Regions from separate parts of the Planomonospora sp. ID91781 genome, predicted to be linked through region 3. Evidence: riboswitches for the same ligand, from Rfam matches in the RefSeq annotation. Region 3 holds a riboswitch; each other region holds the start of a gene.
What was found. A riboswitch is a leader RNA that binds a small molecule or an ion and turns the genes downstream of it on or off. The one in region 3 is predicted to bind cobalamin.
Positions count from the first base shown of each region.

Region 1: linked by a shared signal. The riboswitch ahead of HS048_RS25680 (ribonucleoside-diphosphate reductase subunit alpha) and the one ahead of HS048_RS22430 (ABC transporter substrate-binding protein) in region 3 are both predicted to bind cobalamin.
Region 2: linked by a shared signal. The riboswitch ahead of bluB (5,6-dimethylbenzimidazole synthase) and the one ahead of HS048_RS22430 (ABC transporter substrate-binding protein) in region 3 are both predicted to bind cobalamin.
Region 4: linked by a shared signal. The riboswitch ahead of HS048_RS23815 (VWA domain-containing protein) and the one ahead of HS048_RS22430 (ABC transporter substrate-binding protein) in region 3 are both predicted to bind cobalamin.

Region 1 is NZ_JABTEY010000002.1:1,419,265-1,426,455, forward strand. It holds gene HS048_RS25680 (ribonucleoside-diphosphate reductase subunit alpha) at 1-2,243, opposite strand, end outside; cobalamin riboswitch at 2,452-2,649, opposite strand; gene HS048_RS25685 (tripartite tricarboxylate transporter substrate-binding protein) at 2,654-3,601, opposite strand; gene glmS (glutamine--fructose-6-phosphate transaminase (isomerizing)) at 3,782-5,608, opposite strand; gene HS048_RS25695 (hypothetical protein) at 5,647-5,922, opposite strand; gene HS048_RS25700 (N-acetylmuramoyl-L-alanine amidase) at 6,311-7,191, shown strand, end outside.
Region 2 is NZ_JABTEY010000001.1:2,927,942-2,935,132, reverse strand. It holds gene HS048_RS13335 (iron-siderophore ABC transporter substrate-binding protein) at 1-946, shown strand, start outside; gene HS048_RS13330 (iron ABC transporter permease) at 943-3,015, shown strand; cobalamin riboswitch at 3,201-3,399, shown strand; gene bluB (5,6-dimethylbenzimidazole synthase) at 3,437-4,117, shown strand; gene HS048_RS13320 (SAM-dependent methyltransferase) at 4,240-5,052, shown strand; gene HS048_RS13315 (hypothetical protein) at 5,141-7,191, shown strand, end outside.
Region 3 is NZ_JABTEY010000002.1:701,157-708,347, forward strand. It holds gene HS048_RS22415 (hypothetical protein) at 328-669, shown strand; gene HS048_RS22420 (ABC transporter ATP-binding protein) at 611-1,453, opposite strand; gene HS048_RS22425 (iron ABC transporter permease) at 1,450-2,487, opposite strand; gene HS048_RS22430 (ABC transporter substrate-binding protein) at 2,508-3,503, opposite strand; cobalamin riboswitch at 3,634-3,829, opposite strand; gene HS048_RS22435 (hypothetical protein) at 4,024-4,248, shown strand; gene HS048_RS22440 (hypothetical protein) at 4,564-5,127, shown strand; gene HS048_RS22445 (ABC transporter ATP-binding protein) at 5,132-6,994, shown strand; gene HS048_RS22450 (S26 family signal peptidase) at 6,991-7,191, shown strand, end outside.
Region 4 is NZ_JABTEY010000002.1:1,003,598-1,010,788, reverse strand. It holds gene HS048_RS23825 (acyltransferase) at 1-967, shown strand, start outside; gene dop (depupylase/deamidase Dop) at 1,054-2,571, shown strand; cobalamin riboswitch at 2,716-2,865, shown strand; gene HS048_RS23815 (VWA domain-containing protein) at 3,335-5,578, shown strand; gene cobO (cob(I)yrinic acid a,c-diamide adenosyltransferase) at 5,769-6,371, shown strand; gene HS048_RS23805 (cobyrinate a,c-diamide synthase) at 6,412-7,191, shown strand, end outside.

The DNA of each region.
Region 1 (7,191 bases), 720 kb from region 3:
GGGCGCGAGCGCAGGTAGTAGGTGGTCTTCAGGCCCGACTTCCAGGCGTAGGCGTACATCGAGGAGAGCTTGCCGATGGTCGGGGTGGCCATGAAGAGGTTCAGCGACTGCGCCTGGTCGACGTACGGCGTGCGCGCGGCGGCCAGGTCGATCAGCGCCTTCTGCGGCAGCTCCCAGGCGGTCCGGTACAGGACCTTGAGGTCGGCGGGGATCTCCGGGATGTCCTGGACCGAGCCGTCGGCCCGCTTGATCGCGTCCCGGATCCGCTCGTTCCACAGCCCGCGCGCCTGCAGGTCGCGGACCAGGTAGCGGTTGACCTGGAGGAACTCGCCCGACAGGGTCTCGCGCTTGAAGACGTTGGAGACCTGCGGCTCGATGCACTCGTAGCAGCCGGCGATGGAGGCGATCGTGGCGGTCGGCGCGATCGCGATCAGCAGGGAGTTGCGCAGGCCGGTCTCCGCGATCCGCTCCCGCAGCGCGGCCCACTCGGGCGAGCGCGCGGCGGACCGGGAGGCCCCGTGACCGCCGCTGCGGCCGTCGCTGTGGCCGTCGCCGTAGTGGTCGGGGTGGAGCACCCCGTCCGCGGCCCGGGTCTCGCCGTAGGAGGGGTGCCGGCCCCGCTCGGCGGCCAGGTCGGCGGAGGTGCCGTAGGCGGCGAGCGCGATCTCCTCGGCGATCCGGGTGGACAGCTCCAGCGCCTCCGGCGAGTCGAACGGCAGGCGCAGCGCGAAGAACACGTCGGCCAGGCCCATCACGCCCAGCCCGATCGGCCGCCACCGGCGGTTGGCCGCCTCGGCCTCGGGCGTCGGGTAGAAGCCCAGGTCGATGGTGCGGTCCAGGAACCGCACGGCGGTGCGGACGGTGCGGCGCAGCCGCTCCCAGTCGACCCCGTCCCCGGCCAGGTGGGCGGCCAGGTTCACCGAGCCGAGGTTGCAGACGGCCGTCTCGGCGTCGCTGGTGACCTCGAGGATCTCGGTGCAGAGGTTGGACAGGTGGATGACGTTCTCGGGGCGGGCGGTCTGGTTGGAGGTGCGGTTGGCCGCGTCCTTGAAGGTCATCCAGCCGTTGCCGGTCTGGGCCAGGGTCCGCATCATCCGGCCGTAGAGGGTCCGGGCCGGGATCCGCCGCACGGCCAGCCCGGCCTCCTCGGCGGCCCGGTAGGCGGCGTCGAAGGCGGCGCCGTACAGGTCGGTGAGGTGCGGGACGTCCTTGGGGTCGAACAGCGACCATGCCGCGTCCGCCTCGACCCGGCGCATGAACTCGTCCGGCACCCAGTTGGCCAGGTTGAGGTTGTGGGTGCGGCGGGCGTCCTCGCCGGTGTTGTCGCGCAGTTCCAGGAACTCCTCGATGTCGGCGTGCCAGGTCTCCAGGTAGACGCAGGCGGCGCCCTTGCGCCGGCCGCCCTGGTTGACCGCGGCGACGCTGGAGTCCAGCGTGCGCAGCCACGGCACGATGCCGTTGGAGTGGCCGTTGGTGCCCCGGATCAGCGAGCCCCGCGAGCGCACCCGGGTCCAGGCGATGCCGATCCCCCCGGCGTACTTCGACAGGCGCGCGACCTGCCCGTAGCGCTCGTAGATGGCCTCCAGCTCGTCGCGCGGCGAGTCGAGCAGGAAGCACGACGACAGCTGCGGGCGGCGGGCGCCGGAGTTGAACAGGGTCGGCGAGCTCGGCAGGTAGGACAGCGTGGTCATGAGGCCGTACAGCTCGGCGGCCTCGGCCACCGTCTCCGACAGGCCGCAGGCCACCCGGAGGAAGAAGTGCTGCGGGCGCTCCAGGACCTTGCGGGTCTCCGGGTGGCGCAGCAGGTAGCGGTCGTAGACCGTGCGCAGGCCGAAGTACTCGAACCGGGTCTCCTCGCGGACCAGCGCGTCCAGCTCCGCCGCGTTGGCCGCGACGAACTCCGCCAGCCGGTCGGCGACCAGTCCGGCCGCGTGGGTGGCGGCGACGGATTCCGAGAAGGTCCGGACGCCGTGCTCGGCGGCCTCGTCGGCGATCAGCCCGTCCAGCAGCCCGGCGGCGGTCCTGGAGTTCTCCGGGTCGGTGATCACCCGGGCGGCGGCCTCCTCGATGGCCAGCCGGCGGGCGTCCGGGCCGGTTCCCGCCCCCGGTACGGCGCCGGCCGTCGTACCGCCCGCCGCGCCGCCCGCCGCGTCACCCGCCGTGCCGGTCACCACCGTGCCGGTCGCGCCGCCCGCCGCGTCACCCGCCGTGCCGATCGCGGCCTCTGCCATGGTCTGTGTCACGTGCCACCCCTCGCGCGCTGGAATTCCCCGTGTGTACGGCTCTCGAGGAACGGGCGCGCGTCGGAGGGCGGATCCCGGCCGCAGGAAGGGCATGCGGGAACCGCCTCGTCCGCGGGCCCTCCCTCGAAGCCCTGGACCGCTTGCGTGGCCGGGGCCGCCCACCGGGCGGTCCGGACCGCCCTCGGGCGTCCCGGAGCCCGGTCCGGCTCCCCTTCCACGCGTCACCGGCAGGTCTTCGGACTCACGGGCGTGTTCGTGCGCTTCCTACTGGCCGTCGCTTCCCAGGTCTCCCCAGTGCCTCTGACGGCGGTCGTTCCCGTTCACCGCTGCGGGGCAGTCCCGGAATCGCACCGGGTTCCCTCTTTCCTCGCCCCGCCAGGGGCGAACCAGCAACGAGGAGGATCCTACATCTAGGGGCGGATCGCGCAACCGGCCCTACAATTTGTGTCGGACGAGCCCAGCAGCCCGAGTTCGTAGAGCACGCCCCGGGTGCGCTCGGTCTCGGTGGCGAGCCACTGCCGGAAGTCGTCGCCGCTGAGGTACACGCGTTCCCAGCCCTGGCGCGCGCACAGTTCCCGCCAGCGCGGGGAGGCGTCGATCCGGTCGCAGAGCGCGACGGCGGCCTCGCGGTCCTCGGCGCTCATCTCCCCCGGGCCGAGCAGCCCGCGCCAGTCGGCGTACTCCAGCCGGACCTCCAGCTCCATGAGCGTCGGCGCCTCGATCCCGTCGATCCGTTCGCGGGAGGAGACCGCCAGCACGCGCAGGCGTCCCGAGGCGAGCCCGGCGGCCAGGACGCGGGCCGGGGCCAGAATCGCGGCGGCCCATCCGCCGCCGAGCGCCTCGACGGCCTGGTCGGCCCCGGCGTACCCGGTGTACTCGAGGAGGCGGGCGTCCACGCCCAGGCACTTGCCGATCATGCCGTAGAGGACGTGGTCCGGGCCGCCGGCCGCCCGGCCGCCGACCACCAGCCCGGCGGGGTCCCGGCGGAGCCGGGCGGCGAAGTCCTCGAAGGAGCGCAGCCGCGAGTCGGCGGAGACCGCCAGCGCCGCCCACTCGCCGACCAGGCGGGCCAGCGGGGTGGCGGACTCGGCCAGCGGGGCGGCGCCGGACGTCTCCGCCCCGGCGACCATCGGCATCCCGGCCACCAGCAGCCCGCCCTCGCGGGTGAACGGCGCACCGGAGGTCCGCGACGCGGCGAGGGCCGCGAGGGCGGCGGCCCCGGCCCCGCCCGGGTGGTTCTCCACCTCGACCGTCCGGGCCAGTCCGTCGCCGGTCAGCGCCGACGCCAGCGCCCGGGCCACCCGGTCGGCCTCGCGCCCGCGGGCCGCGGGCGCGATGACCGACAACCTCTCCGGCACCGGAGGTCCGGCGCCGCCCGTCGTCCCGCATCCCGCCGCGGCGACCGCGATCCCCGCGGTGATCCAGAAAAACCGCCTACGGTGCATAGGTGCCCCTTTCCCAGGGTGCCCTTGGCACTCTAGGTTACAGCACCATTACTTTCCGCCACAGAACGGGACGTAGCGGGCGCAGCGTTCCGGCTACTCCACCGTGACGCTCTTGGCCAGGTTCCGGGGCTTGTCCACGTCCCGCTCCAGGGCGACGGCGGCGTGGTAGGCGAAGAGCTGGAGCGGGATGCCCAGCAGGATCGGGTCCAGCTCGACCTCGTTCTTGGGCACGACCAGGCAGTCGTCGGCCAGCTTGGGGTCGGCGACGCGGTGGCCGACCATCAGCACCCGCCCGCCGCGCGCACGGATCTCCCCCAGCGTGGTGAGGTTCTTGTCCAGCAGCTCGTCGTCGGGGACGATCGCCACGGTCGGCATCTCCGGGCCGATCAGCGCCAGCGGGCCGTGCTTGAGCTCGCTGGCCGGATAGGCCTCGGCGTGCACGTAGGAGATCTCCTTGAGCTTCTGCGCGCCCTCGCGCGCCACCGGGTAGCCCCGGACGCGGCCGACGAACATGATGCTCGGCGAGTCGGCGTACTTCTCGGCCAGTTCCTTGACCTGCGGCTCCAGGGCGAGGATCTCCTTGATCTGGTCGGGCAGCGCGCGCAGCCCCTCGCAGATCCGGCGGCCGTCGGCCGGCGACAGGTCGCGCACCCGGCCCAGGTGCAGGGCCAGCAGCGCGAAGGCCACCGCGGTCGAGGTGAACGCCTTGGTGCTGGCGACGGAGACCTCAGGTCCGGCGTGCAGGTAGACGCCGCCGTCGCACTCGCGGGCGATGGCGCTGCCGACGGTGTTGACGATGCCGAGCACCCGGCCGCCCTTGCGCTTGAGCTCCTGGACGGCCGCGAGGGTGTCGTAGGTCTCCCCCGACTGGCTGATCGCCACGTACAGGGTGTCGGCCTCCACGACCGGGTTGCGGTAGCGGAACTCGCTGGCCGGCTCGGCGTCGGCGGGGATGCGGGCCAGCTCCTCGATGAGCTGGGCGCCGATCTGGCCGGAGTAGTAGGCCGAGCCGCAACCGATGATCTTCACGCGGCGGAAGGAGCGGGTCTCCCGCGCGTCCATGTTGAGGCCGCCCAGGTGGGCGACGTTGAAGCGCTCGTCGAGGCGTCCGCGCAGGGTGCGGGCGACGGTGTCGGGCTGCTCGGAGATCTCCTTGAGCAGGTAGTGCTCGTAGCCGCCGGTGTCGTAGTGCGCGGCCTCCCAGTCGACGGTCAGCGGCTCCTTGGCGGTCTCCCGCGCGTCGCTGGCGAAGGTGTTGAACCCGTCGGCCCGCAGCACCGCGAGCTCGCCGTCCTCCAGGTGCACCACCTGGCGGGTGTAGCGGACCAGCGCGGCCACGTCGGAGGCGGCGAACATCTCCTTCTCGCCGATGCCCAGCACGATCGGGCTGCCGTTGCGGGCCACGACCACCTCGCCGGGGCGCTCGGCGTCGAGCACGGCGATGCCGTAGGTGCCGACGACCCGCTTGAGCGCGAGGCGGACGGCCTCCTCCAGCGAGTCGGTCTCCTTGACGGTCCGGGCGATCAGGTGCGCCAGCACCTCGGTGTCGGTCTCGGACAGGAAGACCGCGCCGTCGGCCTCCAGCTTGGCCCGCAGCTCGTCGGCGTTCTCGATGATGCCGTTGTGCACGACCGCGACGCGCTCGTCGTTCGACAGGTGGGGGTGGGCGTTGACGTCGCTGGGCACGCCGTGGGTGGCCCAGCGGGTGTGGCCGATGCCGACCGTCCCCTTGAACCGCGCGGGCACGGCCGCCGCCAGGTCCGCCACGCGGCCCTTGACCTTGCGCATCTTCAGGCCCTTGTTGGAGACGACCACGCCGGCCGAGTCGTAGCCCCGGTACTCCAGGCGCTGGAGGCCCTCCAGCAGGATCGGCGCCGCGTCCTTCGGGCCGACGTAGGCCACGATTCCACACATGATCATCACCCTCTCACTGAGATATTTGTACCCTTTGTACGGTTTTATCCGTAAACGATCCGTCGCAACTGGCGCAGGGAGAGCTCGGGCGGCGAGACGCGGCGGGCCGCCAGCTCCGCGGCGATCCGCGGGAAGGCGACGTCGTTGACCAGCCCCTTCGCCTTGAGCTCGGCGTGGCGCCGCCGGACGTACTCCTCGGTCCCCTCTGAGAAGTACGCCAGCACGTCCGCCACCACCCGCGCCGCCTCTCCCGGCCCGAGCGCGCTCGTCCGGGTCAGATGAGTGATCAGCTCCTCGTGCGGATGCCATGCGGTGGACACAGACCAGGACGATATGCAGGGGGAACGCGATTCGCCAACTTTCCTGCCCGGAATCGGGCAGGAAATCAGCGATTCCGTCCGATCGACCACATGAATCACATACGGTAGTTGATCGTTACTGTGGGTAGTGGTCCGGGCGGGAGGAACCACTATGCGCCGCCTGCCGTGCATCACCGTATTCGCCGCTCTCGTCGTCTCCGCCGCCTTCGGCGCGCCCTCTGCCCACGCCGCCCCGGAACCGAACCTCCGGACGGGCCCGCAGCCGCCTCCGCTCCCCGGCCCGGAACCCGCCCCGGGGAACGCCCACGGGAACGGCCCGGAACCCGCCCCGGGGAACGGCGAGGAGAGCGCCCTGGAAAACGGCTCGGGGAACGGCCCGGAGAGCCGGATGCGGGAACGTCCGCACCAGGGCAGGCAGGCCGCCTTCGCCCGGGCCGCCCGGACGTACGGCGTGCCGGAGAGCCTGCTGCTCGCCGTCTCCTACCTGCAGTCCCGCTGGGACGCCCACGGCGGCAGGCCGAGCGTCTCGGGCGGGTACGGTCCCATGCACCTGGTCGACGCGCGCACCGCCGCCTCCCCCGGCCGCCACCGCGACGACCACCACGGCGCGGCCGGGGCGGACCCGCGCGGCGACGAGACCCGGCCGCTCCGGGTGGCGGCGCCCCGCCCCGCCGCCCGCGGCGACCGGGTCCCGCCGCCGGACACCCTGCACCGGGCCGCGAGCCTGACCGGGATCTCCCCCGCCCGGCTGCGCCTGGACCCGGCCGCCAACATCACGGGCGGCGCCGCGCTCCTCGCCCACCACCAGCGGAGCGGCGGAGGACGGCCGGGCGCCGGTCCCGCCCACTGGTACGACGCGGTGGCCCGCTATCCCGCGACCCGCGACGCCCGGGCCGCGGCGGTCTTCGCCGACGAGGTCTACGCGACGCTCCGCACCGGAGCCGCCCGGGTGACCGACGACGGCGAGCGGGTGGTCCTGCGCCCGGACCCGGCCCTGACCCCGGCGGCCCCGGCGGGCCGCGCGGAGGCGGGCCGTACGGACCGGGACGCCCGCGCGCCCCGGCGCCTCGCCCTGCGGCAGGAGACCCGGGGCAGGACCGGGCCCGACTGCCCCCGCGGGGTCTCCTGCGAGTGGATCCCCGCCGCCTACCGGAAGCTGGGCGAGGGCCGCTACGGCAACCACGACCGCTACGAGGGCCGCAGGGAGATCGACTACATCGTCATCCACGACGGGGAGACGAGCTACGACGCCATGACCCGGCTCGCGGC
Region 2 (7,191 bases), on a different contig from region 3:
GCTCGCCGCCTGCGGCACCACCGAGACCGCCGCTCCCGAACCGGCCGCCTCCGGCGGCACGGCCCCCGCCTCCGCCTCCCCCGTCACGGTGACCGACAGCCGCGGCAAGCAGGTCACCCTCGACCGCCCCGCCACCAAGGTGGTCGCCCTGGAGTGGGGCGAGGCCGAGATGGTGGTCAGCCTCGGCGTCATGCCGATCGGGGTGGCCGACACCAAGGGCTACGCCACCTGGGTGACCGCGGCCAAGCTCGACCCCTCGGTCAAGGACGTCGGCACCCGCCAGGAGCCGAGCGTCGACTCCATCGCCGCGCTCCAGCCCGACCTGGTCGTCATGGAGGCCGAGCGCGACTCCGCGCTGGTGCCGCAGCTGGAGAAGTTCGTCCCCGTCATCACCTTCAAGGGCAGCGACGCGAAGGACAACCTGGGCCGGATGCGGAGCGACCTCAAGCTGATCGCCACCGCGCTGGGCAAGACCGCCGAGGCGGACAAGCTCCTCGCCGACTTCGACGCCGCGCTGGCCGACGGCAAGAGCAAGCTCGCCGCGGCGGGCGCCGCCGGCAAGCCGTTCGCCATGGCCGACGGCTGGAAGGACGGCAGCAAGATCTCCATCCGCATGTTCGGCAAGGGCGCGCTGGTCTCCGACGTCGCCACCGAGCTCGGCCTGGTCAACGCCTGGACGGGCGAGGTGGACCCGGTGTGGGGCCTGGGCGCCACCGACGTCGAGGGCCTGACCGCGCTGAAGGACCCCGACACCCGCTTCTTCTACAACGCCTCCGACGGCACCGACGTCTTCGCCGACGGGCTGGCCTCGAACGCCATCTGGAAGAAGCTGCCGTTCGTCGAGAAGAAGCAGGTCGTCAAGCTCCCCGACGGCATCTGGACCTTCGGCGGACCGCTGTCCTCCAAGCAGTACGCCGAGGCCCTCGTGAAGGCCTACACCGGTTGAGCACCACCCTCCAGGCCCCGCCGGCGCCCCCCACCCCGCTGCGGCGGCTGGGGAGCGCCGGCGTGCTCCTCCTGACGCTGGCGGCGGTCGTCGTGGCCGCCGCGGTCCACGTGACGCAGGGCACGTCGTCGATCGGCGCGCTCGATCTGCTCCGGCTGCCGTTCGGCGACACCGACGGCGAGGCCGCCCGGATCCTGCTGGCCTCCCGGCTGCCCCGGCTGCTGGCCGGGATCACCGTCGGCGTCGCCCTGGGGGTGGCGGGCGCGCTGCTGCAGGCCGTCTCCCGCAACCCCATGGCCTCGCCCGACACGCTGGCGGTCAGCGCCGGCGCCTACTTCGCGGTCGCCGCGGCGGCGGCCTTCGGCCTGACGCTGCCGCTGTTCCTGTCGGGCCTGCTCGCCCTGCTGGGCGGCCTGACCGCGGCCGCCCTGGTGATGGCGCTCGCCGCGGGCGGCCGGACCGGCACGACCAGGCTGATCCTGGCGGGTTCGGCGACCGCGCTGGCGCTCCACTCGCTCACCAACCTGCTGCTGATCCTCTTCGAGGAGGAGACCAACGGGCTGTTCGCCTGGGGCAGCGGCTCGCTCGTGCAGAGCGACCTCGAGGCCGTCACGCAGCTGGGCCCGCTGATCCTGCTGGCCGGGGCCGCCGCCGTGCTGGCCGGGCCGAGGCTCGACATCCTCTCCCTGGGCGACGACACCGCCACGGTGCTCGGCGTCAACGTCGGACGGCTGCGCCTGGTGCTCACGCTCCTGGCCGTCCTGCTGGCCGCCGCCGCGGTCACCGTCGCGGGCCCCATCGGGTTCGTGGGCCTGTGCGCGCCGGTGATCGTCAGGCTGCTCCCGGGCGTGCACCGCCACCGGACGGCGGTTCCGCTGGCGGGCCTCGTCGGCGTGCTCGTCGTCCTCGGCTCCGACATCGGGCTGCGCGCCGTCTTCGGCGGGCAGGCGGGCGTGGACGTGCCGCCCGGCGTGGTCACCTCGCTGTTCGGCGCCGCGGTGATGGTGTGGCTGGCCCGCCGCTACCGGGACGCCGGGCCGACCCGCCAGCCGCCGATCGTGCGGGTCGCGGCCCGCTCGCGCGCCGCCTTCCTGACCGTGGTGACGGCCTGCGCGGTCCTGCTCGCCGGAGCGGTCTTCCTCGGCATGCTCGGCGGCGACACCTGGATCCTGGGCGGCGACCTGGTCAACTGGCTGAACGGCCGGACCGGCCGCGGCCTCACCTTCGTGCTCGATCAGCGCTATCCGCGGGTGCTCGCCGCGGTGCTCGCCGGCGCCGCGCTGGCCGCCGCGGGCACGGCCGTCCAGGCGGTGTGCCGCAACCCGCTGGCCGAGCCGGGCATGCTCGGCGTCACCGCCGGTGCGGGCGTGGGCGCCGTCTCGCTGCTGGCCCTCGCACCGCTCGCCGGGATCTGGCCGATGTTCGCGGCGGCCATCGCCGGGGCCCTGGCCGCCTCCGCCGCGGTGTACCTGCTGTCGTGGCGCGGCGGGCTGAGCTCCGACCGGCTGGTGCTGATCGGCGTCGGCGTGCAGGCGGCCTGCACCGCCGTCACCGTGCTGATCATCGTCAAGGCGGACCCCTGGAACACCGCCATGGCGCTGACCTGGCTGTCCGGTTCCACCTACGGCCGCGTCCCCGCCCAGCTCATCCCGGTCGCGCTGGCCCTGGCCCTGGTGCTCCCGCTGATCGTCTGGCTCCGCCGCGACCTGGACCTGCTCTCCCTGGACGAGGACAGCCCCCGCGTCCTCGGCGTCCCCCTGGAACCGGTACGGCTGGCCGCTCTGGGCGGCTCGGTGCTGCTGACCGCCACCGCGGTCTCCGCCGTGGGCGTGGTCGGCTTCGTCGGCCTGATCGCCCCGCACGCCGCCCGCGCCCTGGTCGGTGCGGGCCACGCCCGCGTCCTCCCGGTGGCCGTGCTCCTCGGCGCTCTGCTGGTGAGCCTGGCCGACACGCTCGGGCGCACCGTCATCGCCCCGGCCCAGGTGCCCGCCGGGCTCGTCACCGCGCTGCTCGGCACGCCGTACTTCGTCTGGCTGCTGTGGCGCTCCCGGGCGCAGGCGGACGGCTGACCGGCCGGTTCCGGGCCCTGATCGCGATTTCCACGAGGTCGTCCCATCCGAGATCGCCTCCGCGGGACCGAGGAGCGAGTGTGCCCCTGGTCTCGTGGAGGCGGACGGTGCGACCGCACCCGGTTCGGCGGCGCGGTCGTCACCTCCTGCATGATCGCGCTCCCGCACTGCGCTACAGTCGCGTCCGGCACGAACTGACGCGAGGTGCCTCCCCCGGGAGGAGAATCGGGAAGCCGGTGCGACTCCGGCACGGGCCCGCCGCGGTGATCGGGGAGCTGCCGTCCACGCACGAGACGTGCGGCCACTGGCCTCGAGGCCGGGAAGGCGGACGGCGCAGGCGTTGATCCGAGAGTCCGAAGACCGGCCTCGCTCCACCCGCCGCCCCCTGAGGGGCGGCACGAGAGCAGCGGGAGCCTGCCCTGTGAACGACGTCCCTGCGAACGACGTCTATGCGAACGACGTCCCTGCGAACGACGTCCCTGCGAACACCGGCATCTACGACGTCATCCACCGCCGCCGCGACGTACGGTCCCAGTTCAACGGCGGACCCGTGCCCGGCGACGTCCTCGACCGCGTGCTGGCCGCCGCGCACGCGGCGCCCAGCGTGGGGCTCTCCCAGCCCTGGGACTTCGTCCTGGTACGGGACCCCGCCACCCGCCAGGCCTTCCACGACCACGTCCAGCGGGAGCGGGCCGTCTTCGCGGCGTCCCTCAGCGGGGACGAGGCCGAGCGGTTCGCCAGGATCAAGGTCGACGGCGTGCTGGAGTCGAGCCTCTCGGTGGTCGTCACCTACGACGCCGAACGCGCCGGTCCCGCGGTCCTGGGCCGGCACGCCATCGCCGACACCGGCCTCTACTCGGTCTGCCTGGCCATCCAGAACCTGTGGCTGGCGGCCACCGCCGAGGGCCTGGGCGTCGGCTGGGTCTCGTTCTACCGCGAGCCGTTCGTGCGGCGCCTGCTCGGCATCCCGTCCGGGATCCGCCCGGTGGCCTGGCTCTGCCTGGGACCGGTCACCCACGTCGAACCGGCCCCCGACCTGGAACGGCACGGCTGGCGCCGCCGCGCCCCGCTGAGCGCCGCGGTCCGGCACGAACGGTGGTGACGCGAGGACACGGATCGACCCGGGGCGCGGGACCCGGATGGGGCCTTGCCGCGGCCCGAGCGGACATGATCGACTAAGGCGGTCATGTTCGGCGCGAACCCCCGCATGAATGGACCTGGCCCATGAACACCCCCCGCGAATCCGGCGCTCCGCGCGACCTCGGCCTCGACCGGCCGCACTCGGCCCGCATCTGGAACTACTGGCTGGGCGGCAAGGACCACCACCCGGCCGACCGCGAGGCCGGGGAGATGGTCAAGCAGCTCATCCCGGGCATCGTCGAAGCGGCCCGGGCCGACCGGGCGTTCCTGGGCCGGGCCGTACGGCACCTGGCGGGCGAGGCGGGCATCCGCCAGTTCCTCGACATCGGCACGGGCCTGCCCACCGCCGACAACACCCACGAGGTCGCGCAGCGGATCGCCCCGGAGTGCCGGGTCGTCTACGTCGACAACGACCCGATCGTCCTGGCGCACGCCCGCGCCCTGCTCGCCGGCACGCCCGAGGGCCGCACCCAGTACATCGAGGCCGACCTGCGCGACCCGCAGCACATCCTGCGGGTCGCCGCGCAGACGCTCGACTTCACCGAACCCGTCGCGCTGATGCTGCTGGGCATCCTGCACCACATCGTCGACGACGCCGAGGCGGGGAAGATCGTACAGGAGCTGGTCGACGCCCTGCCCTCCGGCAGTTACCTGGCGATCGCGCACGCCACGGCCGAGGTCCACGGTGACGCCATGCACGAGGCGATGCGGCGGTTCATGGAGCGGGGCGGCACCCCGATCGTGGCCCGCGACCGCCGTCACCTGGCGACGTTCTTCGACGGGCTGGAGCTCCTGGAGCCCGGCGTGGTGTCCTGCTCGAGATGGCGTGCCGAGGCCGAGCCCTGGGGCGAGCCCGAAGAGGTCTCCCAGTTCTGCGGGGTCGCCCGCAAGCCGTGAAGCCCCGGCCGGGGTGCCCGCCGCGGCGGCAGAGCGCACCAGGAGAAAACCAATAATCACCTCACGTATTCGCCTATAAGGTGCATCCGTGGACGCCCTGGAAAACCTCCCGCCGGAAGACCCCACGCCGGAAAGCCTCGCCCTGGAGGGCCTCGTCATCACCAGGCGGCTGCGGGTCCCCCTCGGCGCTCCCGCGGACGCCGTGCCGGGCTGGGGTGAGACGGCCGCCCGGCAGCTCGACGCCGCGCTGCTGAGCGTGGGGTTCACGTGCTCGCCGGCCCTGCTCGCGCGTCTGGCCGGGCTGCCCGGCCAGGAGGTGGTCGATCTGGGCGTGCGCGTCCTGGCCGCGGTCCGCCGGCTGGTCGGCGACCACGTGCGGCACAACGCCTACTTCATCGACTTCCCCGCCAACGTGCCCGACACCGTGGAGTTCTGGGCCGGCCTGCTGCGCGAGGCGCTGCTCGACCCGGTCACCGCGCTCGACCCTGCCACCGCGCGGGTCCGGCCGTCGACGATCGACCTGCTGAGCCTGCCGGGATACGGCCGCTACCGGCACACCTACGCCGAACTGCTGGCCGCGCACGCGGAGCTGGTCCCGCTGGCCGGGGACCGGGTGACCGTGCTGGAAGCGGGCGGGAGCCTGGAGTCCGAGGCGCGCGACCTCTACTTCTCCCTGGCGGGCTCGCAGGCGCCGCTCGCCGCCGAGGACCTGGCGGCCCTGCGCTCGCTCGCCTCGTTCTGCGCCGAGCAGCCCGAGGACGTGCCCGTGCGCGAGAACCGCGCCGTCGTCAACGAGGTACGGCTGGCCGCCGGCCTCCCCCTGCTCGTCGACACGGTGACCGACGTGCTCCGGCTGGCCTGCGGCGCCTCCGGCGGCGATGTCACGCTGGCCGCGCCCACCAGGTTCCGTTCGTTCCGCCGCGCCGAGCGCCGCGCTCTCCTGGCCGCGCTGGACGGCCTGCCCCCGGCCTCGCACGGTGACGTCACCCGCCACCGGGAGCAGTGGAAGCGACTCGGCGAGCGGCTCCACCCGCACGAGTTCCCGCGGTTCCCACGGGCCGTCCAGGTCTTCGAGGCGGCCAGGGGCGTCCGGAAGGTCGCCGGCCTCGACAGCCAGGTCGAGGCCGCCCTGTCGGCCGGCCGTACCGCCGACGCCGTGCGGTTGCTGGAGAACGCTCCCGGCGCGCTGCTGCGCCGCCTCGACCACCTGCTGCGGACCGGCTCGTCCGCGTCGGCCGTACTGGACGCCGCGGAGAGATCCGCCGGGCGGGCGTCCGGCCGCGTGCTGCTCTCCCTGCGCGAGCACCTGCAGAACCGGCTCGCGCCCGCCGCCGGCCGCGTCTTCGTCAACCGGTACGGCAGGGCGTGGACGACCCCGGACGGCCGCGCGCCGCTCGGCGAGGAGACGCTGGGGCGGCTGCTCGCCATTCTGGACGAGGAGATCACCCGCCGGCTCCCGGATCCCGGCGAGCTCATCGTCGACCCCGACGTCCTCGACGTGGCCCTGCCCTTGTCGGGCAAGGCCGTCGCGCCCGGGCTCGGCATGCTCCCCCGCGGGTCGCTGTCCCGGGTGGACGGAGAACTGCTCAGGTTCTTCGTCCACTGGCGCCAGGCCGGGCAGCGCACCGACTACGACCTGTCGGCGCTCATGCTCGACGCCGCCTACGGCGATCCGGAGCAGGTCTCCTGGACGAACTACGCCAGCGACTTCGCGCGGTACTCGGGCGACCTCACCGACGCCGCCGACGGCGCGTCGGAGTTCATCGACGTCCGCCTCGCCGAGGCGACCCGGCCGATCATCATCCCCGCGGTCAACATCTACTCCGGGGAGCCGTTCGACGAGGCGGCGGAGGCGTTCTTCGGTTTCATGACCAGGGACGCCGAGCAGGAGGGCCGGCCCTTCGAGCCGCGTACCGTGCGCATGAAGTCGGACCTGCGCGGCTCCGGCCAGGTGGCCCTGCCTCTGGTCTTCCTCCGCGGTGACGACGGGGCCTGGCGGGTCAAGTGGCTGCACCTCTACCTGAAGGGCCACCCCCGGTTCAACCAGGTCGAGGGCAACCGGGTGAGCACGTCGCTGCTGGTGCGCTCGATCGTGGAACGCGACCACCTCCGGGTCCGCCACCTCGCCGACCTGCTGCG
Region 3 (7,191 bases):
TCTCGGGCGGGGAGCGCCGGCCGTGCGGACGCACCGCCCGGCCCGGCTCCTGACCACCGTCGGCCGGCGCCGGGCGTGCGAGATCTGCGACGGCGCCAGCACGGCCGTGCGGGCCGCGTCCCCGGACGCCGGCGACGCATGACCGGCCACCGCACATCGTCGCCGGTCGGCCGGTGTGGCGCCGATTCATCCGGGTAGACGTGCCGGGGTGAGACAGGTGCGACGTTCCAGGCCGTTGCCTCGCTGCCGGGGCCGCAGCCGCCGTCGGCGGCGGACGATACCCGCTGATCGCCTGCGGGCCCGTTCCCGGCCGCCAGGACGGCGGCCGTGACCGAGCCTGCGGCCGGCGCCGCCCGGCAGATCGGTGAAGTGGTGGTCGGGCCGGAGGGCGTGCTGACGCAAGCGGCCGGCGTCGTGACGGGCTCGATGCACCTGGCCACCCAGCTGGCCGCAGGGCGTCTGCGGGTGTTCGTGCAGCGTTCCGGTGACGAGCGGTGGCACGAGGTGGCCGGCAGTCCGCTGCCGGTCCCGCCTCCGGCCGAGGAGTCCGAGCGGGCCCTGCTGCACCTGCACCTGGCGGTGCACGAGGCGGTCGTCCGCCACGCCAGGATCACGGGCCTGCCCGCTGGGCTGGCGCCGGAGACGCTCGATCCGACCGGGCTGGACTGAGGCCCGGGCCGTCGCGGCGCCCCCCGGTGCGCAAGGTCACCTGCGGGATCCCCGTTTCGGGATGGACGGCCACCTCGGCGTCGACCCGGTAGACGCCGGCCAGCAGGGCGGGGGTCAGCACTTCGCCGGGCGTGCCGAGGGCCACGACGCGGCCGGCGTCCATGACGCAGATGCGGTCGCAGAACGCGGCGGCCAGGTTGAGGTCGTGCAGGGCGATCACGGAGGTGACGCCGAGCCCGCGCACCAGGCTCAGCACGTCGAGCTGGTGGCGCAGGTCGAGGTGGTTGGTCGGTTCGTCCAGCACCATCACGGCCGGTTGCTGGGCCAGCGCCCGCGCGATCAGCACCCGCTGCTTCTCGCCGCCCGACAGCCGGTCGAACGGCGCGTACGCCAGGTCGGCCACGTCGAGCCGGTTCAGGGCGTCGGCGATGATCTCCCGGTCGGAGGCGTCGTCGCCGTCGAACGCGCGTTTGTGCGGGGTGCGGCCCATGGCGACGACGTCGTACACGGTGAGTTCGAAGTCGCCGCCGCTCTCCTGGAGCACGGCGGCCAGCCGCCGGGCCAGCCAGGCGGGCGGCGTCCTCCAGACGTCCTCGCCGTCCAGCAGCACCCGGCCGGAGGTGGGTCTGCGGGCCCGGTAGAGGGTGCGCAGCAGCGTGGACTTGCCCGCGCCGTTGGGCCCGGCCAGCCCCAGCACCTCTCCCCCGGCGACCTCCAGGGAGATCCCGCGGACCAGGTCCCGGCCGTCGGCGCGGACCGACACGTTCTCCACGGTCAACCTCACTTGGAGCGCCTCCGCATCAGCCACAGGAAGAACGGCCCGCCGACCAGCGCGGTGATGATCCCCACCGGGATCTCCTCCGGCGCGATCAGGGTCCGGGCCACCAGGTCGGCCGCCACCAGGAAGGCCGCCCCGAGCAGCGCCGTCGCCGGCAGCGCCCGCCGGTGGTCGGCGCCGATCAGCAGCCGGACGACGTGCGGCATGATCAGCCCGACGAACCCGATGGCCCCGCTGACCGCGACGATCGCGCCGATCATCATGGCGACCAGCACGAACAGCGCCGCCCGGAAGCGGTGCACGTCCAGCCCGAGTGAGGCCGCCGCCTCCTCCCCGGCCAGCAGCAGGTTCAGCGGCCGCGACACCCCGACCAGCACGGCCGTGCCGGCCAGCACGGCGGCGGCCGGGATCCACACCACCGCCCAGGTCGTCCCGGCCAGGCCGCCCAGCATCCAGCGCACCGCCGACTGGGTCTTGTGCGGGTCGTTGGAGGTGACCAGCAGGAAGCTGGCCACGGCCGAGAGCACCTCGGCCGTCGCGACTCCGGCCAGCACCAGCCGGACCGTGGTCATCCGGCCGCCGGATCGCGCCAGGAGGTACACCGCCACCAGGGCTGCCAGGGCTCCGAGGAACGCGGCGACGGGCAGGGAGAACGCGCCGAACGCGGTCAGGCCGAACACCACCACGCTGACCGCGCCGACGCCGGCTCCGGAGGACACGCCCAGCAGCATGGGGTCGGCCAGTGGATTGCGGACCAGGGCCTGCAGCGCCATGCCGCACACCGACAGGCCTGCGCCGATCACCGCCGCCAGCAGGACGCGCGGCAGCCGCACGTCCATCACGATGGTCTCCCGCACGGCCGTCCAGGTCGGCTCGGCCAGCGCCGGATGCACCCGGTGCAGCAGGACGCCCCAGACCTGCCCCGCCGGGAGCGTGACCGACCCGGCCGCGATGGCGGCCGTGGCCGCCGCGCCCAGCAGCGCGAGCAGCAGGCCGATCACGACCGGGTACGGCAGTCCCGGGCGCCGAGCGGGGAGCACGGCGCCTGCAGCCGGCCCGCTCACCGGAACCGGTCGGCGTGCAGCTGCCCGGCCAGCGCCTCGACCGCCCCCGGCACCCGGACCCCGAGCACCACCGACGACAGCGGCAGCACCGCGAACCGCTTGTGCTTGATCGCCGGCACGTCCCTGAGCGCCGGGTTGGAGAGGAGGAACTCCTCCTTGTCGGCCGCCGACCGGTCGCCGTAGTCGTAGATGACGATCCAGTCGGGAGCGCGCTCGGCGACCTGCTCGAAGGAGACGTCGCCCCACACCTTGTCGAGGTCGGCGAAGACGTTCTCCGCGCCGGCCAGCGTGATGATCTCGTTGCCGATGCCCTTGCCGCCGGCGGTGAAGGCGGTCTTGTCCCCGCTGTCGTAGACGAACAGCTTCACCGGCGCCACCCCCGCCAGCTTCTCCCGTACTCCGGACAGGGTGGTGTGCAGCTCGGTGAGCAGCTGATCGGCCCGGCCGGGCACGCCGAAGATCTTCGCGACGTTGCGGATCTCGGTGTCCATCAGCTCCATGGTCACCGGGCCCTCGGCGCACTCCTCGACGTTCAGGTACGTCTTGATCCCGGCCTTTCGCAGGGCGTCCCGGCCGCGTCCCTCCTTCTCGTCGAAGGTGCTGGCGAAACCGCCGTAGACGAAGTCCGGCTCTTCGGCCAGCAGGGCCTCATAAGCGGGATACTCCTTCGCGACCACCTTGATCGCGCCGTAGGCCGCCTGGTACTCCGGCAGCACCTTGTCGTCGAGATAGGCGGTGCCGATCATCGACTTCTCCAGCCCGAGGGCCAGCATCACCTCGGTGGCGTGCTGGTTCATCGAGACCGCCCGCCGCGGCGGCCGCTCGTAGGTGGTCCGCACGCCGCAGTTGTCCAGGGTGACCGGGAAACCCGCGGGCGCGGAGGCCGCCGGAACGGCGGCCCGGGTGTCACCGGCCGGGGTGCCGCCGCAGGCGGCCAGCACTCCGGACACCAGGAGTGCGAGCAGGAGGGACGCGGGACGTCTGCCCGTCATGAAGTGTTCCTCTCACGGGATCTGCACGACGGGGCGGATCTGGGAGAGGGAACGCCGAGAAGCCTCTCGGCGTGGCCACCGGCCCGACGGACACCAGAGCCCGCTCCTCTCCGGGGAGATCCGCCCCAGTTCGTCGAGGAGGCGACCGCGTGAGTCTCCTGGCTCTCGGGTCGCTGCTCGTCCCCGCCTTCCCACCCCGGGCAGGGGCGGTGGCGTGGTGGGGATCCGCTCGCCGATCACAGTGGCGGGACCGCGCCGGATTCACACCGGCTTCCTCAGTCCGCGCTCGCCTTCGCGCCATCATCACACGAAACGGACCGATGCGCACGATCCGGACTGTCCTTGCCCCCACATGCCCGCCGGACTGCGGGATCACGCTCCTGCCCGGGATGTGAGATCGACACTGTCGTTACCATGTCGTTACCATGCAGCCTCCATGCAGAGCCTCCCTACGGTTGCCGGTGTCAGAAAATCCTGCTCCTCCCGGACGGGAGGGGCGGTCCCGAGAGAGGGTAAACGGATGGCTCACATCATCGAGTCGCTCACCGGCCGGCTGCTGGGCACCGTGCTTCCTGCAGGGGAGGCGCGGGCCATGGCCAAGCAGTGCATCTCCATTTCCCGGCCGACGGAGGAGTGGTGCAACTTCAGCATCCCGCCGAGCGGCCCCAAGCGGTCGATCATCACCGAGATCTGCGTCGACTTCGCCACCGAGAAGTTCTGGTCGACCACGAAGTCGAGCTGCTAGCACGCCATGCCGCACCGGAGGGTGACCGGGCTCGAGGAGGGCGCGCTCCAGAGGCCCCGGCCGGGTCCCTCCGATGACCGGGCAGCCGGGGGCCGACCAGCCTGAGCGGCGTCCCGGCGGCGTACGCGCGCTCCGCCGTGCCGGTGACCGGCACGGCGGGGCGCATCGGGAGGCGCGGCGAGGGGCCGCACCCGTAAAACGGGTGCGGCCCCTCGCCGGAGTCACCGGAGACGGACGGCGCCGGGCACCGGCGCCGCCCATCGGACACGGCTTCCCGTCATCGATCGAATCCACTCACCACAGGAGTGTCCTCCCATGCCCAGTCTCATGATGGTGTGCGCCGGAGCCGCCGGCGCGTTGAGCGTGCTGAACCTGCTGCTGACCGTGGCGGTGATCCGCCGGTTGCGCGGGTACGGGGGGCTGTCAGCCGTACCCGCGGGGCCGGGTGCCGAGAACGTCTTCCAGGTGATGCGCGCGGCCGGGGAGCAGGTGGGCGCCTTCCGTGCCCGCACCACCTGGGGCGGACCGGTCGGCCAGGAGTTCCTCGCCGACGGCACGGTGCTGTTCGGCGCCTTCGCTCAGGGCTGCCGGGCGTGCGAGGAGCGGCTGCCCGAGTTCCTGGAGCTCGCCAAGGTCTACCCCGGTAGCGGGGCAGGGGTGCTGGTCCTGCTGGTCGGAGCCGAGCGCGACCTCGAGGCCAAGCGCGCGGCGCTGGAGCCGGTGGCCACGGTGGTGATCGAGGAGATGCCCGGTGGGCCTGTCGGCAGGGCGTTCGGCGTCACCGGCTACCCGGCGATGGCGCTCGTCGACTCCGGCGGTCTGGTGCGCGTCTCCGGGACCACTGTGCGAGACGTGATGACCGCCGGGGCGGGGGTCTGAGGCGGTGCGCGGGATCATCGAGGCCCTGCGGCTGAGCCGGGAGGCGAGCCGCCTTTACACGGCTGTGTTCGCGGCCCTCACGCTGCTGACCGCCCTGGTGCCGGTGGTGACGGCGTGGCTGACCAAACTGCTCCTGGACGCCATCACCACCGGTGCGGACTCCGGCCGGGCGCTCAGGCTGGGTGTCGCGCTCGCCGTCGCCGGACTGCTCACCGGTCTGGTGCCGCACGTCACCCGGTTCGCCTCGGCGGAGAACGAGCGCAGGATCGGTCTGCTGGCGCAGGAGCGGCTGTTCACCGTGGCCGAGCGGTTCGTGGGGATGGCCAGGTTCGAGGACCCGGTCTTCCTGGACCGGATGCGGATGGCGCTGCAGCACGGCGGAGCCACGCCCGGGGTGGTGGTCTCCGGCGTGTTGTCCGTCGCCGGAGCCGTCATCACCGGCCTGGGATTCCTCGGTTCTCTGCTGGTCGTCTCACCGTGGATGCCGGTGCTGGTGCTGGTCTCCGCCGTACCGGTGCTGTCCACCGAGATGTGGCTGGCCCGCCGCAGGGCCTCCCTCCACTGGCGGCTGAGCCCGGTGGAACGCCGGGAGATGTTCTACCGGAACCTGCTCACCGACCCCCAGGCGGCCAAGGAGATCCGGCTGTTCGGGATCGGCGCGTACCTGCGCGGGCGCATGTCGGACCAGCGGCGCAGGTCCGACGGGGAGAACCGGCGGATGGACCTGCGCCAGCTGAGAGCGCAGGGGCTGACCGGGCTGCTGGGCGCGGCGGTGGCGGGCGGAGCGCTGGTCTGGGCGGTGCTGGACGCGGTCGCGGGCCGCATCACCCTGGGCGACGTCTCCCTGCTGGTGGCCGCGGTGGTCGGGGTACAGGCGGCGGGGCTGATGCTGGTTCAGGGCGTCGCCCAGTCCCATCAGCAACTGCTGCTGTTCGATCACTACCGGCAGGTCATGTCCGCCGGGCCCGATCTGCCCGTCGTCGCGCGTCCCCGGCCGGTCGTGCCGCTGCGGCAGGGCATCGTCTTCCGGGACGTGTGGTTCCGCTACGGCCCGGACCGGCCGTGGGTGCTGCGCGGCGTCGACCTGACCATCCCGCACGGCCGCACGGTGGGCCTGATCGGCCGCAACGGCGCCGGCAAGAGCACCCTGATCAAGCTGCTCTGCCGGATGTACGACCCGGAGCGCGGTGCCATCCTGTGGGACGGGACCGACCTGCGGGACCTGGACCCGGCCGAGCTGCGCGCCCGCATCGGCGCGGTCTTCCAGGACTACATGGAGTACGACCTGACGGCCGCCGAGAACATCGGCCTGGGGGACCTGTCCCGGTTGCGCGACCCCGACCGCATCACCGCGGCGGCCAGGGACGCCGGAGCCCACGGCTTCGTCACCGCGCTGCCCCGCTCCTACGACACCCTGCTCTCGCGGATCTTCTTCCAGGGCGACGACGCCGAGGGCGCCGCCGACGGGAGCGGCGAGGAGGCCGGGGTCGCCCTGTCGGGAGGCCAGTGGCAGCGCCTGGCGCTGGCCCGGGCGCACCTGCGGGCGGAACACGACCTGATGATCCTGGACGAGCCCAGCTCCGGCCTGGACGCCGAGGCCGAGTACCGGATCCACCGGACCCTGCGGGAGCGCCGGGCGGGCCGCACCAACGTGCTCATCTCCCACCGGCTCAACACCGTGCGGGAGGCCGACGTCCTGATCGTGCTGGAGGACGGGGTGGTCGCCGAGCGCGGCGGTCACGGCGAGCTGATGGCGCTGGGCGGCATCTACGCGGACCTGTTCCGCATGCAGGCCGAGGGCTATGCCGAACCGCAGGACCCGGCCACGGACATCCTGGAGCTGCTGCGCAGGAAGGCGGGGCTGTGAGCGGCCTGTCCTGGCCGGTGCTGGTGCCGCTGCTCACGGCACCGGCGGCCGTGGTGGCCGTCCTGGTCTGGGTGCGCCGGAACCTGCTGGCGGTGCACGTCCGCGGCGGCAGCATGCGCCCCTCCTACCGGGAGGGCGACAGGGTGCTGGTGCGGCGGGTCGCCGCCGGCCGGTTGCGCACCGGTGACGTCGTCGTG
Region 4 (7,191 bases), 300 kb from region 3:
CGAGCTGTTCTTCATGATCAGCGGATTCGTCATCCTGATGAGCATCTGGGGCCGCGGACTCGGCGCGTTCGCGCTCTCCCGGTTCGTGCGGCTCTACCCGGCCTACTGGATCAGCGTCGGCGTCACCGCCGCACTGTACGGCCTGACCGCCGCCGAGGCGCTGGACCCCAAGCTGGAGGCGGGGGAGTACCTGGCGAACCTGACCATGCTCCAGCGCCTGTTCGAGGTCCAGGACGCCACCGGCGTCTACTGGTCGCTCTGGGTCGAGCTCCGCTTCTACCTGCTCATCTCCGTGCTGGTGGTCTTCGGGGCGACGCTGGGCCGCTGCCTGGTCTTCATGGGCGTCTGGCTGGCCGCCGCGGGCCTCTCCGCTTTCACGGGCGTCGAGAACCACTGGGTCGACCTGATCGTGATGCCCAAGTACGCGGCCTACTTCGTCGGCGGCATGTCCTTCTACCTCATGACCCGTTACGGCCCCCGCCTCGTCCTGTGGTGCACGGCCGGCATCAGCGGCGGCCTGGCCGTCGACGCCGCACTGAACCGCGTGCACGGCCGGATCGACCTGGTCGGCTACGCCGCGATGCCCGTGCCCGACTGGGCGATCGTCGCCACCGTGGTGGCCTTCTACGCGCTCATGGCCATGGTGGCGCTGGGCTGGCTGGGGTGGCTGCGCTGGCGCGGCCTGGTCGTCCTGGGTGCGATCACCTACCCGGTCTACCTGTTCCACACCGCGGGGGCCGTCCTGATCGTCCCCGCGCTGCACGACACGCTGCCGCCCTGGCTGACCGCCCTGGTCACGGTCCTGGCCACGATGGCCTTCTCCTACGCCGTCTACCGGGTGGCCGAGCGGCCCGTCCAGGAGTTCGTGAAGGCACGCCGGCGGCGCCGTACCGCCGGCCCCCTCCCGGTCCCCGCCGAACCCTCGCCGGAGGTGCCGCCGCTGGACCGGAAGGCCTCGGTGCCATAACTGTCCAAGCACTGGGCATAGTGAAGGGTCTAGGCTCGGGGATATATACGGCGGACAAGACAGCCCCGGATGAACAGAGGGTGCGCATGACGGTACGGCGGGTGATGGGCATCGAGACCGAGTACGGCATCTCCGTGCCCGGACAGCCGGGGGCCAACGCGATGGTGACCTCCTCCCAGGTCGTCAACGCCTATCTGGCCGCCTCGGCGGCCCGGGCGCGGCGGGCGCGGTGGGACTTCGAGGAGGAGAACCCCCTGCGCGACGCGCGGGGTTTCGACCTCGCCAGGGAGGTGGCCGACGCGAGCCAGCTCACCGACGAGGACCTCGGGCTGGCCAACGTGATCCTCACCAACGGAGCGCGGCTGTACGTCGACCACGCCCATCCCGAATACTCCACGCCGGAGTGCACCAACCCCAGGGCCGCGGTGCTCTGGGACAAGGCGGGTGAGCGGGTCATGCACGACGCCGCCCTGCGCGCCTCGGCGATCCCGACCAACGCGCCGATCCAGCTCTACAAGAACAACACCGACAACAAGGGCGCCTCCTACGGCTGCCACGAGAACTACCTGATGCGGCGGGCCACGCCGTTCGCCGACATCGTCAGGCACCTGACCCCGTTCTTCGTCTCCCGGCAGGTGGTCACCGGCGCCGGCCGCGTCGGCATCGGCCAGGACTCGCGCGGCGAGGGCTTCCAGATCAGCCAGCGGGCCGACTTCTTCGAGGTCGAGGTCGGCCTGGAGACCACGCTCAAGCGGCCGATCATCAACACCCGCGACGAGCCGCACGCCGACCCGGAGAAGTACCGGCGCCTGCACGTCATCATCGGCGACGCCAACATGTCGGAGATCTCCACCTACCTGAAGCTGGGCTCCACCGCGCTGGTCCTCGCCATGATCGAGGACGGCTACTTCACGCGCGACCTCGCCGTGGAGAACCCCGTCCAGGCGCTGCGCGCGGTCTCCCACGACCCCACGCTGAAGTACGAGATCAAGATGCGCGACGGCCGGAGGCTGACGGCCGTCCAGCTCCAGATGGAATACCTCGAGCTGGCCAGAAAGTACGCCGAGACCCGCAGCGGCAACGGCATGGACGAGCCCACCAAGGACGTCCTGGACCGCTGGGAGTCCGTGCTGACCCGCCTGGCCGAGGACCCGATGCAGCTGTCCGGGGAGCTCGACTGGGTCGCCAAGCTGGAGCTCCTGGAGGGCTACCGGACCCGCGACGGGCTGCCCTGGTCGCACCCGCGCCTGCAGCTCGTCGACCTGCAGTACTCCGACATCCGCCCCGACCGGGGCCTGTACAACCGCCTGGTCGCCCGGGGCCGGATGCAGCGGCTGGTGACCGAGGAGGAGGTGCAGCGCGCCGTCGAGGTGCCGCCCAGCGACACCCGCGCCTACTTCCGCGGCCGCTGCCTGAGCCAGTACAGCGAGGCGGTCGCCGCCGCCTCCTGGGACTCGGTCATCTTCGACATCCCCGGCCGCGAGTCCCTGCAGCGCGTCCCGACCCTGGAGCCGCTGCGCGGCACCAAGGCCCACGTGGGCGAGCTGTTCGACCGCTGCCGCACCGCCGCCGAGCTGGTCACCGCCCTCACCGGCGAGAAGTGAGGAACCGGAGCCGGAGGACGACCGCACGCGACCGCCCCGGGGCCTCGAGGTCACGGGGCGGTTCCGCGTACCCGGATGTGCGCCCGGACGCGGACGCGGGCGCCGCGCAGATCCGCCCCGCCCGGCGAGGGGCGTGATCTTACGAGATTGACGGGAGCGGCGGCCCCGGGATACGTTCCGGGTGTTTTGTGGCGGCGCGGGGGAAATCCGGTGAGATTCCGGTGCGGTCGCGCCACTGTAACCGGCCCTGTGGGGACGGAAGCCAGGTCACCCGGCCGCCACCGACCTACGAAAAGGGACGCGCAATCCCTGAAGGAGGTGCCCGTGAGCCGGATTCCGCCACGCCTCGACACCGGCGACGGCACGGGCCGCGTCCCCGGAGGACGAACCACTCGACGAGCGGGGACCGCGCCGCGCCGGCCTGCGGCTGCTGCCCAGGCTGGAACGGCCCGGCCGCCGTGCGGGCGCCCGGACGGCGGCGCCTGCGGACGGCCGAGGCGCTCGGCCTGCGGACCGGGCCCGGCCCGCTCCTCGCCGACCGGGACCACGGCCGCCGACGCGGCATGACGCCCGCCGAGGCCGGGACTGCCGGACCGCGGAGCTCGCCGCCCGGCTCACCGACCCGGCGGAGGCGCCCCACGGGGGCGAATCCGTGCTCGGCTTCCCCCGCCGGGTGGCCGGTCGGCTCTCCGCGGCGACGCCGGGCAGAACCGTCGCCGTCACCCGCTCCGCCCGACCCACCCGCGTGACTCACCCCGAGGAGATGCCGACGGTGCGCGACTCGCACTACCCCTTCACCGCGATCGTGGGCCTGGAGGACCTCAAACTCGCCCTGGTCCTCAACGCCGTCTCCCCGCGCGTCGGCGGCGTGCTGGTCCGGGGGGAGAAGGGCACCGCCAAGTCCACGATCGTGCGGGCGCTGGCCGCGCTGCTGCCGCCCGTCGAGGTCGTGCGCGGCTGCCGCTTCTCCTGCGACCCAGCCGCCCCCGACCCCCGCTGCCCCGACGGGCCCCACGATTCCCGTGGGCCGTCCGGGCCGGAGCCCGATGCGGCGGCCGTCCGCCCCGGTCCTCACCGGTCGTCAGGGCCGGAGCCGGGCGATGCGGCGGTCCGCCCCGCCCGGCTGGTGGAGCTGCCCGTCGGCGCCGCCGAGGACCGCCTCGCCGGCTCCCTCGACCTCGAACGCGCCCTCACCGAGGGAGTGAAGGCCTTCGAACCGGGCCTGCTGGCCGCCGCCCACCGCGGCGTGCTCTACGTCGACGAGGTCAACCTGCTCCACGACCACCTGGTCGACCTGCTCCTCGACGCGGCCGCGCTCGGCACCTGCTACGTCGAGCGCGAGGGCGTGTCGGTACGGCACGCCGCCCGCTTCCTGCTGGTGGGGACCATGAACCCCGAGGAGGGCGAGCTGCGCCCGCAGCTCCTCGACCGGTTCGGCCTCACCGTCGAGGTCAGGGCGTCGCGGGAGGTGGACGAGCGGGCCGAGGTGGTGCGCCGCCGCCTGGCCTACGACGCGGACCCGGAGGCCTTCGCCGCGGCCTGGACCGGGCAGGAGGCGGCCCTGGCCGCGCGGATCGCCGAGGCGCGGGCCCGGGTCGCCCGGGTGGCGCTGCCGGACTCCGCGCTGCGGCGGATCGCCGCCGTCTGCGCGGGCTTCGAGGTGGACGGCCTGCGCGCCGACCTCGTCACGGCGAGCGCCGCCATCGCGCACGCCGCCTGGCAGGGCCGTACCGAGGTCACCGCGGCCGACGTCCGCGAGGCGGCCCGGCTCGCTCTCCCGCACCGTCGCCGCCGCGACCCCTTCGACGCACCCGGCCTGGACGAGTCCAGGCTCGACGACCTCCTCGACGCGATCTCCGACGACGAACCGGACGGCGGACCCGGCGACGGGCCTGATGGCGGACCGGGCGGGGGGCCGGGCGGCGGACCTGCCGACGAACCGGACGGCGGCGCAGGAGGGGGCGGCCGGGACTCCGGCGGTCCCGACGGCTCCGGACCCTCCGGCGGGGCGGACGGGAGCCGGGCCTCCGGTCCCGGCGCGGACGGAGCACCGTCCGGCGGCGCGTCCGCGGACCCGCCCGGCGGGCCCGACTGCGGCACCCCGCCGCCCGGCGGACCCGGCACGCCGCGGTCCGGTACGGCGGACCCCGGCCCGGCGGCCGGGTCCTCCTCCGGAGCGGGGAGCGGCGACGCGGCACCGGAGCAGGTGGCCGAGGCCGGCCCGGCCCGCAGGGCCCGGCTGTTCACCGTGCCCGGCGTCGGAGCCGGAGCACCGGGACGGCGGTCGCGGGCCAGGACGCCCCTCGGGCGGACCACCGGTGCCCGCGCCCCCGAGGGGCGCCCCGCCTCCCTCCACCTGCCGGCGACCGTCCTGGCCGCCGCGCCGTACCAGCGGGAGCGCGGCCGGACCGGTCCGGGCCTGCTGGTGCGCCGCGGCGACCTGCGCGAGGCCGTACGGGAGGGCCGCGAGGGCAACCTGGTGCTGTTCGCCGTCGACGCCAGCGGCTCCATGGCCGCCCGCCGCCGGATGCAGGCGGTCAAGGCGGTCGTGCTCGGACTGCTGCTCGACGCCTACCAGCGCCGCGACAAGGTCGGCCTGATCACCTTCCGGGGCGCCCGCGCGGACCTCGTCCTGCCGCCCACCTCCTCCGTCGAGGCGGGCGCGGCCCGGCTGCGCGAACTCCCCACCGGCGGGCGCACCCCGCTGGCCGCCGGGCTCGTCCGGGCGGCCGAGGTGCTCCGCGTCGAACGGCTCCGCGACCCGGCCAGGCGGCCGCTGCTGATCCTGGTGACCGACGGCCGGGCCACCTCCGGCACGCTGGAGCAGGCCCACCGCGCGGCGGCGCTGCTGGCGGGGACGGCCGCGGTGGTGGTGGACTGCGAGGACGGGTACGTCCGGCTCGGTCTGGCCCGGTCGCTGGCCGCCAGGATGGGCGCCGAGACCGTGCGCCTGGACGATCTGGCCGACCTCACCGACCTGGTCCGCCGGCGGCGGACCGCCGCCTGAGCCCGGCCGCGAGCCGCAGACGGCCAGAGGCGTCCAGAGACGGCCAGAGGCTCCAGAGGAGGCCGCGGACGGCCACGGACACGGCCTCCGGACGTGACCACTCCGGACGTGACCACTCCGGACGTGACCACTCCGGACGTGACCACTCCGGACGTGACCACATAGAAGTCGACCTGCAGAAAGGCGTGACATGCCACAGGGCAGACCTGCCAGCGTGCCCGACGACGGCCTGACCACCCGGCAGCGCCGTACCCGGCCGCTGCTGATCGTGCACACCGGACCCGGCAAGGGCAAGTCCACCGCGGCCTTCGGCCTGGCCCTGCGCGCCTGGAACCAGGGCTGGCCGATCGGGGTGTTCCAGTTCGTCAAGTCCGCCAAGTGGCGCATCGGCGAGGAGCGGGCGCTGCGGGTCCTCGGCGACTCCGGCGAGGGCGGGCCGGTCTCCTGGCACAAGATGGGGGAGGGCTGGTCCTGGATCCAGCGTCCCGGCAGCGAGGCCGACCACGCCGCCGACGCCCGCGAGGGCTGGGAGCAGATCAAACGCGACCTGGCCGCGGAGACCTTCCGCCTCTACGTGCTGGACGAGTTCACCTATCCGATCAAGTGGGGCTGGATCGACGTCGAGGACGTGCTGGCCGCCCTGGCGGGCCGCCCCGGCAGCCAGCACGTCGTCATCACCGGCCGCGACGCCGACCCGCGCCTGGTCGACGCCGCCGACCTCGTCACCGAGATGGGCAAGGTCAAACACCCCATGGACGCGGGGCAGAAGGGGCAGAAGGGCATCGAATGGTGACCGCGGTCCGGGCGGCCGGCCGTACCGGGGCGGGGCGGGCATGAGCGTTCCCGCGCCCAGGCTGGTGATCGCCGCCCCCGCCTCCGGGGCCGGGAAGACCACCGTCGCCACCGGCCTCATGGCCGCGCTGACCCGCCGCGGCCTGGCGGTCTCCCCGCACAAGGTCGGACCCGACTACATCGACCCCGGCTACCACGCCCTGGCCACCGGCAGGCCCGGTCGCAACCTCGACCCGTGGCTGGTCGGGGAGGAACTCGTCGTGCCGCTGTTCCTGCACGGCGCCGCGGGGGCCGGCGTCGCGGTGATCGAGGGGGTGATGGGCCTCTACGACGGCGCGGGGTCCGGTGAGTTCGCCTCCACCGCGCACGTCGCGCGCCTGCTGGACGCCCCGGTCGTCCTCGTCGTCGACGCGGCCCGGCAGAGCAGGTCCGTGGCCGCGCTGGTGCACGGCTTCGCCTCCTACGACACCCGGCTCAGGTTCGGCGGGGTGATCCTCAACCGGGTCGGCTCGGAACGGCACGAGAGCCTGCTGCGCGAGGCCCTCGCCGAGAGCGGCGTCCCGGTCCTCGGCGCGATCCGCCGCAGCGACGCCGTCGCCGTGCCCTCCCGCCACCTCGGCCTCGTCACCGCGGCCGAGCACGGCTCCGGGGCGGCCGGGGCGATGGACGCCGCCGAGGCGCTCGTCGCGGGCTCCTGCGACCTGGACGCGCTCGTACGGCTCGCGCGCACCGCCCCGCCGCTGCCCGGCGACCCGTGGAGCCCGGACCTCGCCGTGCGCGCCGCCGCACTCACCGGCGCGTCTGCAGCGGCCACCCGTACA